DNA from 3 places in the Kitasatospora sp. NPDC101176 genome. Region 1 is predicted to be linked to each of the others. Evidence: riboswitches for the same ligand, from Rfam matches in the RefSeq annotation. Region 1 holds a riboswitch; each other region holds the start of a gene.
What was found. A riboswitch is a leader RNA that binds a small molecule or an ion and turns the genes downstream of it on or off. The one in region 1 is predicted to bind cobalamin.

Region 1 (3,200 bases):
GGGCGTACCCGGTGGTGGGGGTGCTCCCGCAGGAGCGCAACAGCGGGCCGCCCCACCTGCTGAAGTCCACGGCGAGCACGACGCCGGAGGTGGTGGTGCACTGGTCCATCGGCAACGGCGCCGCGGCGGCCGGGGCGGTGTCCACGGCGACGCCGCCGAGGGCGAGGGCCGCGGTCAGCGCCGTCGCCGCGCACAGCCGGCCGAGGCGGGCGCCCGGTCCCCCGGTCATCGGTGACGTCCAGGGGCCGCGGTCCGGCGGCGGCGGGCGACGAGGACGGCGGCGGCGCCGAGCGCGGTCAGCGCACCGGCCCCTGCCGTCAGCGTCAGCGCCTGGCTACCGGTGCCGGCCAGGCTGCCGGAGCCGGTCGACACCGGCACGCCCCCGGCCGGGGCGACACCGGCACCCGCCGGGGCGTCGACGCCTCCGGCCGGACGGACGGTCGGGCCGCCGCCGGCCGCGGGGGTGTCGGTGACCGGGGCCGGTGCGGTGGTGGTGGGCGAGCCCGTCGGGGTGCCGGCCGGGGTGGTCGGCGTGCCCGTGGGCGTTCCCGTCGGGGTTCCGGTGGGCGTACCCGTCGGGGTTCCGGTGGGCGTTCCCGTCGGGGTTCCGGTGGGCGTACCCGTCGGGGTTCCGGTCGGGGTTCCGGTGGGCGTACCCGTCGGCGTCCCCGTGGGAGTTCCGGTCGGCGTCCCCGTCGGCGTCGGCGTCGGTGTGCCCCCGAGGGGGCGGCTCAGCGTGCCGAAGGAGATCCCGGTGGCGCCACCGACCACCTGGGTCGAGGCACGGACGTCCGAACCCTGCTGCCCGGCGGAGGCGACGTTGAACCCGCCGTCGCCGTTCTGCTGCCCGGCGAGGAAGTCGAGCGCTTTGGCGATCTGCGCACCGTAGTCGGCCTTGCGCAGCGTCATGCCCTGGACGGCCAGCGCGGCCGAGTTGGTCGAGTCACCGGCCGCGCCGGGGAAGCCACCGTCGGGCAACTGCCGCGCGGCGAGCCAGCCGAGGCCCTTGTCGACCGCCTGCGCGGCGGCGTCGTCGCCGGGGACGAGGGCGAGGGCCATGACGGCGATCGCCGTGCTGTCGACGTCGGAGTCGCCGGTGGCCGGGATCAAGCTCGGCCAGGAGCCGTCCGGGTGCTGGAGGCCCTTCAGGTAGGCGATCGCGGGGGCGGCGTTGGCGGCGTCCCCGGCGCGGAGCTGGGCCATGACGGCGAGCGCCTGGGAGAAGACGGAGGTGGCGTAGCCGTAGTTGCCGGCGGCGTCGCAGCCGGTGTCGGCGTCGGCCTTGGTGCACACCATCGCGGCGAGGGCGGCGATCAGGTCGTGGCCGCCGAAGTTCCGCGGGTCACGGCCGACGACCTCGGCGAGCAGCGCCTCCTTGCCGATCGACCCGCCGCCGGCGTACTCGGTGCCGATCGCGGTCCAGTCGTCGACGGTGCGCTCGCTGGCGTCCTTGCCCCGCTGGTCCAGGAAGTCGACGATCCGGCGCAGCGCGGCGTCGTCGGTGCCGGTGGCGGCGAGCGCGTAGGCGCCGTCGATGGTGAGTCCGAAGTCGGCGAAGGCCGGGAAGCCCTCGTAGTAGTGACCGCCGACCAGGCGGGACGGGTCGGCGAGGTAGGCGGCGCCCCTGGCGACGTCCGGCGTCCGGCCCGCGGCGGGGACGGCCGCCCCGGCGAGCGAGACGGCGGGCCGACCGAGAAGCGCAGCGCCGCAGGCGGTGACCGCGAGCGCTGCGGCGGCCAGCAGGGACGCGGTGCCCCGGCTCCTGTGGCGCGTACGACTGCTGCTGACCCTCACCGGCGTCTCCCTGGTCGGTCGACGCGGGGCGCAACGGCGCAGCCGACGGCTGCCGGTGGAGCGCGCAGCCGTCGGAACTGCGTCGTAGTCCGCGACGACGCGAGTGCTCTCTGAACAGACCTCGGTTCAGGCATTCCGGCTCATCCGCCCTGGGCGGATCTACGGTTGCGGGTCAGCGCCGGAGTTGGACCGGCTTCCCCTGAGGACCGAGGTGAAAAACCGGTTCATCAGACCATGTCAGCGGAGTGGGAGTCAACGCCCCGTCAGATGGTCCGCTCACCTGACGGGACGGGCCGCGCGGATCAGGACGGCCGGGCGCCTCCTGCCGCACCGCAGGGCGTGCCGGAGCTGCCGGCACCCCTCCCCGCGGGGCTCCGGGTGCCGGCGGGTGCCTCCGGACGTCAGGGCGCCGTGATACCCGGCTGGGCGCCGGCGCCGAAGGACCAGCCCTCGACGTCGCCGGGGGCCGGGTTGTAGCTGCCCGCGCCCAGGCTGCTGTACGACCAGGGCCCGCCGTGCTGGGCGTGCCAGTAGGACCAGTAGGCGCTGCCGGTCGGGTTGGTGCAGGTGGCCGGCAGCGCGTTGATCTTGCAGACGAAGCCGGGGAACCGCGGGTGGAAGGCGTACGTGAATCCGGCGCCGGTCAGCGCGGCGAGCCCGGTGGCCGGATCGCCGGGTGCGCAGCCGGTCTCGACGCCGCCGCCGACGGCGGTGAAGTCGACCACGACGGTGACGCCGGTGGTGCCGCTGCAGGCGGCCGCGTGGGCCGCGGGGGCCTGGACGGCGGAGGCGCCGAGCAGGCCGGCGGTGAGGGCCGCGGCCGCGGCGATCGAGCCGAGCGTGCGGCGGGCCGGTCTGGCCGGGGTGAGGGTGTCGGTCATCGGAACTCTCCTCGTGGGCTCAGGGATTCGGTGGCTCAGGAGTTCGGTGGCTCAGCGGGCGGCCGGCGCCGGGCAGGCCAGGGTCGGGGCGGCCGGGCGCGCGCCGGCGGCGGAGAGGGTGGCCAGCGGGGTGCCGGCGAGGCCGAGCGCGGCCTGCGCGGTGGCCCGGGCGCCGTTGGCCGGGTTGAAGCCGGTCGCGTCGTAGGCGACGGCGCCGCGGACCGCCGGGTCGGCGGAGCAGCCCTGCTGGAACTTCACCAGCCGGCTCCAGCCCTTCAGGCCGGCGCCGAGGCGTCCGCCGGCCAGCAGCGCCTGGGTGGCCAGGCCCGTGGTGTTGGCGTTGGAGGCGGTCGCCCCGGCGGCCGCGAAGCCGCCGTCGGCGTTCTGGTGGGCGGTGAGCCAGCCGAGGCCCGCGTTCGCCTTGGCGGTGCGGCCGGTGGCGGCGAGGGCCTGGGCGGCCAGCGCGGTGGCGTCCGGGTCGCTGGTGCAGATGGTCTGGCCGAAGGAGACCGGGTAGCCGCCGTC
Region 2 (3,200 bases), on a different contig from region 1:
TCGGCGCGGTTGGCGGCGAGGTCGGCGGCGATCGCGCCGGTGCCCTCGCGCAGGCCTCGGGCGAGCAGGGCGGTCTCGGCCGTCTTCTGCCTGGCGAAGGCGAGCCAGCGGGCGATCTGCGGGTCCAGGTCCCGTTCGGCGGTGGCGTCGAGGGGGACGTGCAGCAGCGAGCAGGAGGTGGCGACGTCGACGCCGCCGGCGAGGCCGAGCAGGGTGGCCAGGGTGGCGAGCGACTTCTCCAGGTCGTTGATCCAGATGTTGCGCCCGTCGACCACGCCGGCGACGAGCCGCTTGCCGGGCAGCCCGCCGACGGCGGCGAGGTCGTCCAGGTTGGCGGCGGCGGGGCCGGTGAAGTCCAGGGCGAGGCCTTCGACCGGGGCTGCGGCGAGCACCGGCAGGGCCGCGCCGAGGCGGTCGAAGTAGCTCGCGACGAGCAGCCTGGGCCGGCTGGTGAGGGCGCCCAGCTCACGGTAGGCGCGGGCGGCGGCGTTCAGCTCGGCCGGGGTGCGGTCCTGGACGAGCGCGGGTTCGTCCAGCTGCACCCACTGCGCGCCGGCCGCCTGCAGTTCGGCGAGCAGGCGCGCGTAGACGGGCAGCAGCCGGTCGAGCAGGGTGATCGGCTGGAAGTCCTCGGCGACGCCGGGGGCGGGCTTGGCGAGCAGCAGGTAGGTGACGGGGCCGACCAGCACCGGGCGGGCGTCGTGACCGAGGCCGAGGGCCTCGCGCAGCTGCGCGACCTGGTGGTCCGGGTCGGCGGTGAAGACGGTGTCGGGGCCGAGTTCGGGCACCAGGTAGTGGTAGTTGGTGTCGAACCACTTGGTCATCTCCAGCGGAGCGACCTCCTGGGTGCCGCGCGCCATGGCGAAGTACCCGTCGAGGGGGTCGGCGTCGACCGCGGCGCGGTGGCGGGCGGGGACGGCGCCGACGGCGACGGTGGTGTCCAGCACGTGGTCGTAGAGCGAGAAGTCGCCCGTGGGGACTTCGTGGACGCCGGCCTCGGCGAGCTGCAGCCAGTTCTCCCGGCGCAGGTCGGCGGCGGTGGCGAGCAGGGCGTCGGCGGTGACCGCGCCCTTCCAGTACCCCTCGACCGCCTTCTTGAGCTCCCGGTCGCGGCCCTGGCGGGGGTAGCCGTGGGTGGTGGCGCGGGTTGCCGCGGCTGCGGACTTCGTCGTCAAGGGACTCTCCTTCGCGAGTCTGTCTCCTCTGGTCCCCGGGGACGGGACGAGGGTGCGAAGGGGTGCCCGACCGGGCGCGGCCGCGGGCGCAGGGATGCGCCGGACCCGCCTGGTGTGCACGCCGACCCGCCCACGAGGTCACCGGGATGTCCGCGCGCGATCGGTCGCGTGCGGGCAGTGGCAGGTCTTCGGACTCGCGGGCGCGGCTGCCCTGGTCAGGGCGGTCACCTACTGGCCGTCGCTTCCCAGGCCCGTCCGGGCCCAGTGCGTATGACGGCGGTCGTTCCCACTCACCGCTGCGGGGCAGTCCCGGAATGGCCACGTGAATGGCGTCACCGGGTTCCCTCTTGCGACGCGCCTGCCTGGCGGACAGGGCGAACCAGCTGCCCGGCCAGCCTAGTGCGAACCCGCGGCCGGGGGCGCGGAAATCCCACCACGTGTCCACGGGGTGAGACGTGGCCGGTCCCCCGACGGCACCGGCCGTCGCGGCGGCCGTGGAATCCGCCCACCGCGACGGGCCCGACCGCACTCCGACGCGGCGCTCGACCCGCCGTTCGACCGCGGGTCCCCGCAGCTCCGGCGTGCGCTCGTACGCCGACGGCCCGGCCGTGAGGGGATCCGGCGGGCCGAGCCCGGTCCGCGGACCCGCCGGAGGGCACGGCCCCGGCGGCCGGTCACCGTCACCCGAACGGCGGCTGCCCGTATCCGAGCGCCGGGCCGTCGCGTTGGTACGGCACCAGCTGGTGGGCCGACATCCGACCGCTCTGGTACCACCCGACGACGACAGCGGCAGAAGAGGGCGACATGCTCCAGATCTCAGTCGAGGACTCCGAGATCGGCCCGGGCGAGGCCCACCGGTGGCACCTGGTCCCGTTGACCGGCGGCGACCCCGCCCCGCGCCGGATGACCGGTTACAACCAGGCGAAACATTTCACCGTGGCCCAGCACGCCCAGAGCGTCGACGAGCCGATCCGCTCCTACGTCGCGGCCAGCTTCGAACTGGGGGGCCCGGTCGACCTGGACGCGCTGGCGGCCGCGCTGCTCCACCTGGTGCGGCGTCACGAGGTGCTCCGGGCGGTCTACCAGCCGCTGGGCGGGGACCTCGGCTGCGAGGTCCTGTCGCCCGGGGAGGTGGCCCTCAAGCACGTCTACGCCGGCCCGTTGGAGACGCCCGCGGAGGTCGACCGCCACCTCCACGACGCGTTCAAGGAGGTGGACACACTCTCCTGGCCGCTGATCACCATGGGCGCGGTGGTGCGGCCGGAGTCGACCACCGTCTGGTTCTCCTGCGACCACCTGGTCACCGACGGCCTCTCCAGCGCGATCGCCGTCAACGACATCACCACGGCCTACCGGAGCCTCACCGCGGCCGGAACCGCCACCGGAACCGCTGCCGGACCCGAGGCCGACCGGGTCCGCCCGGCCCGCACCGACGACGCGGCCCAACAGCCCGGCAGCTACCTGGAGTTCAGCCGCGGCCAGCGCCGGGCCAACCGCGCCATGCGCGCCGACGACGCGCGGCTGGACTACTGGCGGGCGTTCCGCGACCGCAACGGCGGCCTCTTCCCCCGCTTCCCGCTCGACCTCGGCGTCCGGCCCGGCCGGCTGTACGCGCCGACCGCCGGCACCGAGCGCCTGCTCAGCGCCCGCCAGGTCGAGGCCTTCGGCACCGCCTGCCGGGCCCGCGGCGGGCGGCTGTCGATGGGGCTGCTCGCCGGGCTGGCGATCGCCCTGCGGCAGGAGGGCGGGCCCGAGGTCTACCGCGGCCTGGTGCCGGTCAACGAACGCGGCCGGGGCGTCTACGCGGAGTCGATGGGGTGGTTCATCAACACCCTGCCGATCGAGTTCCCGGTCGGGCCGCGGGCGGGCTTCGGCGAGGTGCTGACCGCCGCCCAGGACGCCTACGGGCAGCTGCAGGCCCACGCCGGGGTGCACTTCGTGAAGGCCTGGCGGCTGCTCGCCCCCGCCGAGTACGCGCGGCTGCACTACTGGCCGCACGCGGTGAACTTCTACTCCTACATCGAC
Region 3 (3,200 bases), on a different contig from region 1:
GGGACCCGGCCCCCAGCCCCCGGCGCCGCTGGATCGCCCGCGGCGTGCTCGCCGCCGTCCTCGTCATCCAGGCCCTGCTCTCGCTGCGCCTGCTCGCCGCCGCGCACCCCGACGAGGCCGCCGCCATGGTGGCCGGCCGCCAGCAGCTCGACCACCTGCTGCACGGCACCCCCGTGACCACCCACCTGGCCGAGCGAATACCCGGCACGCCCCAGCTGTACCTGCCGTTGGCCGGCGCCGCCGCCGACGCCAACGGCATCTTCGGCGCCCGGGTGCTCAGCCTCTGCTTCGCCCTGCTCACCACGGTGCTGCTGTACTCGCTGACCCGCCGGCTCTTCAACGAGCGGGTGGCGATCTGTTCGATCGCCGGCTACGCGGTGGTGCAGTCGACCGTCGTCGTCGGCTTCTACGCCGCGCCCGAGGCGCTCGCCGTCCTGCTGGTCGCCCTGGCGGCCTGGGTCACGGTGTTCACCGCGCGCCGCCCGGTGGCCCTCGTCCTGCTCGCCGCGCCGGTCGCCGCCCTGGCCTGCGCCGTCGCGTACTCCGCGGTGTTCACGCTGCCCGCGCTGGTCGCGCTGGCGGCGGCCACCGCCTGGCCGCGACGACGGCTCGGCCCGGCCGCCCTGCGGGCCCTGCTGCTCGCCGCCGGCACAGTGGGCGCCCTGCTGCCGTTCGGACTGCTCGGCGAGGTCGCCGGGTGGTCCCCGGCCCACGGGCAGGGTTCCCGTCCGGTCGGCGAGATCCTGCTGAACACCGTCCAGTGGGGCGGCCTGTTCACCGTCCTCGCGGTGGCCGGCACGATCGCGTACGCCCGCCGCGAGCAGCTGCTCGAGTCGCCGGAGAACGACGGCGTCACCACCACCCGCGCCCAGCGCGCTCTGCTGGGCACCGCCCTGACCTGCACCGCCCTGCTGGTCCCGGCGGTCCACCTGGCGCTGGGCACCTCGGGGGCGCTGTTCCGGCACCTGGGCTTCGGGATGCTGCTCGCCGCCCCGCTCGCCGGGGTCGGCCTCACCCGGCTGGTCGGCGCGCACTTCCGCCACCCGCAGCTGGGCATCCTGGTCTGGGTCGCCCTGCTCGCGCTCGGTCTGGAGCAGTCAGCGCTGCGTTACCAGAACGGGCCCGACTCCGGTCGGCTGCTCGCCGTCCTACGGGTGCACGCCACGCCGCAGGGCCACTACCTGACCGAGGTCGACGGGCTGCCCGAGTACTACCTCGGCGCCGTCAGCCGGCCCGAGCAGTGGACCTCGGCCCGCTCCGGGACGGACTACCGGGACGCGGCGGGTGTCGAGCATCACGGCGACGAGGGCAGCGCGGCCGCGATCAAGGACGGCTACTTCACCGTCGTGGTCCTGGACAGCACCGCCCCGGCCGCCACGGACCGCGTCCTGGCGACGGCGCTGGCGAGCGGCGGGCACTACCGGTTGATCGCCCAGTTCACCTCTCCGACGGGCGATTCGAGCACCTACAAGGTCTATCTGAAGCACTGAACGGCCACCGGGCCCGCCGTGGCCCACGACACGTCGGCCACAACATATGGTGCCGCCGCAGTCAGCCGCCACTAGATGTATGCTCACTCCTGCTGTCAAAGCAGGGGAACCCGGTGCGAGTCCGGGACTGCCCCGCAGCGGTGTGCGGGCGGCTCGACAAGCCGCGCCCGCGAGTCCGAGTACCTGCCGACGGTGTGCGCCACGGCCCTCCCGCAGAGGCCGCGCCAGCACGAGCAGTACCTTCCGGGCCTCGCGGGCGGGCCGGGGACGCCACCGTCGCGCGACGCACTCCTGCGTACGCGCCGTGCTCCCCTGCCCCGTTCGGCCCGGACCCGATCACCGCCGCCGATCGCCGCCAGGAGAGAGCGCCTTGACCACCGCTGCCTCAGCCACCCTGCCCGCCCAGGGCTCCGGTTCCGCCCCCGCCGCCCCGACGGTCTCCGACCCCGGCGGCGCGCTGCTGCGGCTGCTCACCGACCGTAGTGTCGATCTCCCCCAGGTGGACCCCGGCCATGTCGCCGCCGCCGCGCTGCGCGGCCGCCATGCCGGCTCGGACTTCGCCGAGCTGCGCGGGCTGGCCGTGGACGCCGCCGCGTCGATGATCGCCGAGGACCCCCAGTACTCGAAGCTGGCCGCCCGCCTGCTCGCACTGGAGATCGTCGACGAGGCCGACAGCCAGGGCGCGACCTCGTTCGCCGCCTCGATCGCCGTCGGCCACGCCGAGGGCCTGATCGGCGACACCACCGCCGCCTTCGTCGCCAAGCACGCCGCCGTGCTCGACGCGCTGATCGACCGGCAGGGCGACGACCGCTTCGAGTACTTCGGCCTGCGCACCGTGCAGTCCCGCTACCTGCTGCGCCACCCGATCACCCGCAAGGTCGTCGAGACCCCGCAGCACTTCCTGCTCCGCGTCGCCTGTGGCCTGGCGGTCGGCGACACCGAGCAGTCCGTGCGCGAGGTGGCCGAGCTGTACCGCCTGATGAGCCGGCTGGAGTACCTGACCTCCTCGCCGACCCTGTTCAACTCCGGCACCCGCCACCCGCAGATGTCGAGCTGCTACCTGCTCGACTCGCCGCTGGACAACCTGGACTCGATCTACAGCCGCTACGCGCAGATCGCCCGCCTCTCCAAGCACGCCGGCGGCATCGGCCTGTCGTACTCGCGCATCCGCTCCCGCGGCAGCCTGATCCGCGGCACCAACGGCAAGTCCAACGGCATCGTCCCGTTCCTGCGCACCCTCGACTCCTCCGTCGCCGCGGTCAACCAGGGCGGCCGTCGCAAGGGCGCCGCCTGCGTCTACCTGGAGACCTGGCACGCCGACATCGAGGAGTTCCTCGAGCTGCGCGACAACACCGGCGAGGAGGCGCGCCGCACCCACAACCTCAACCTGGCGCACTGGATCCCGGACGAGTTCATGCGCCGCGTGAACGCCAACCAGGACTGGTCGCTGTTCTCCCCCGCCGACGTCCCCGAGCTGGTCGACCTGTGGGGCTCCGACTTCGACGAGGCCTACCGCAAGGCCGAGCAGGCCGGCAAGGCCGTCCGCACCATCCCCGCGCAGACCCTGTACGCCCGGATGATGCGCACCCTGGCGCAGACCGGCAACGGCTGGATGACCTTCAAGGACGCCTCCAACCGCGCCGCCAACCAGACCGCGCTGCCCGGCCGCACGGTGCACTCCTCCAACCTGTGCACCGAGATCCTGGAGGT

Region 2: it holds a riboswitch for cobalamin, as region 1 does, so the genes downstream of both, metE (5-methyltetrahydropteroyltriglutamate--homocysteine S-methyltransferase) here and ACIRS1_RS07660 (prenyltransferase/squalene oxidase repeat-containing protein) in region 1, are expected to answer to the same signal.
Region 3: it holds a riboswitch for cobalamin, as region 1 does, so the genes downstream of both, ACIRS1_RS26280 (ribonucleoside-diphosphate reductase subunit alpha) here and ACIRS1_RS07660 (prenyltransferase/squalene oxidase repeat-containing protein) in region 1, are expected to answer to the same signal.

What each region holds. Positions count from the first base shown of each region.
Region 1 covers NZ_JBIWPA010000003.1:507,485-510,684, forward strand. Annotated here, with positions in the region: gene ACIRS1_RS07655 (hypothetical protein) at 1-229, opposite strand, end outside; gene ACIRS1_RS07660 (prenyltransferase/squalene oxidase repeat-containing protein) at 226-1,794, opposite strand; cobalamin riboswitch at 1,902-2,031, opposite strand; gene ACIRS1_RS07665 (flagellar hook-length control protein FliK) at 2,196-2,675, opposite strand; gene ACIRS1_RS07670 (peptidase) at 2,727-3,200, opposite strand, start outside.
Region 2 covers NZ_JBIWPA010000029.1:26,514-29,713, reverse strand. Annotated here, with positions in the region: gene metE (5-methyltetrahydropteroyltriglutamate--homocysteine S-methyltransferase) at 1-1,175, opposite strand, end outside; cobalamin riboswitch at 1,354-1,557, opposite strand; gene ACIRS1_RS30010 (condensation domain-containing protein) at 1,980-3,200, shown strand, end outside.
Region 3 covers NZ_JBIWPA010000022.1:44,123-47,322, forward strand. Annotated here, with positions in the region: gene ACIRS1_RS26275 (glycosyltransferase family 39 protein) at 1-1,490, shown strand, start outside; cobalamin riboswitch at 1,532-1,696, shown strand; gene ACIRS1_RS26280 (ribonucleoside-diphosphate reductase subunit alpha) at 1,885-3,200, shown strand, end outside.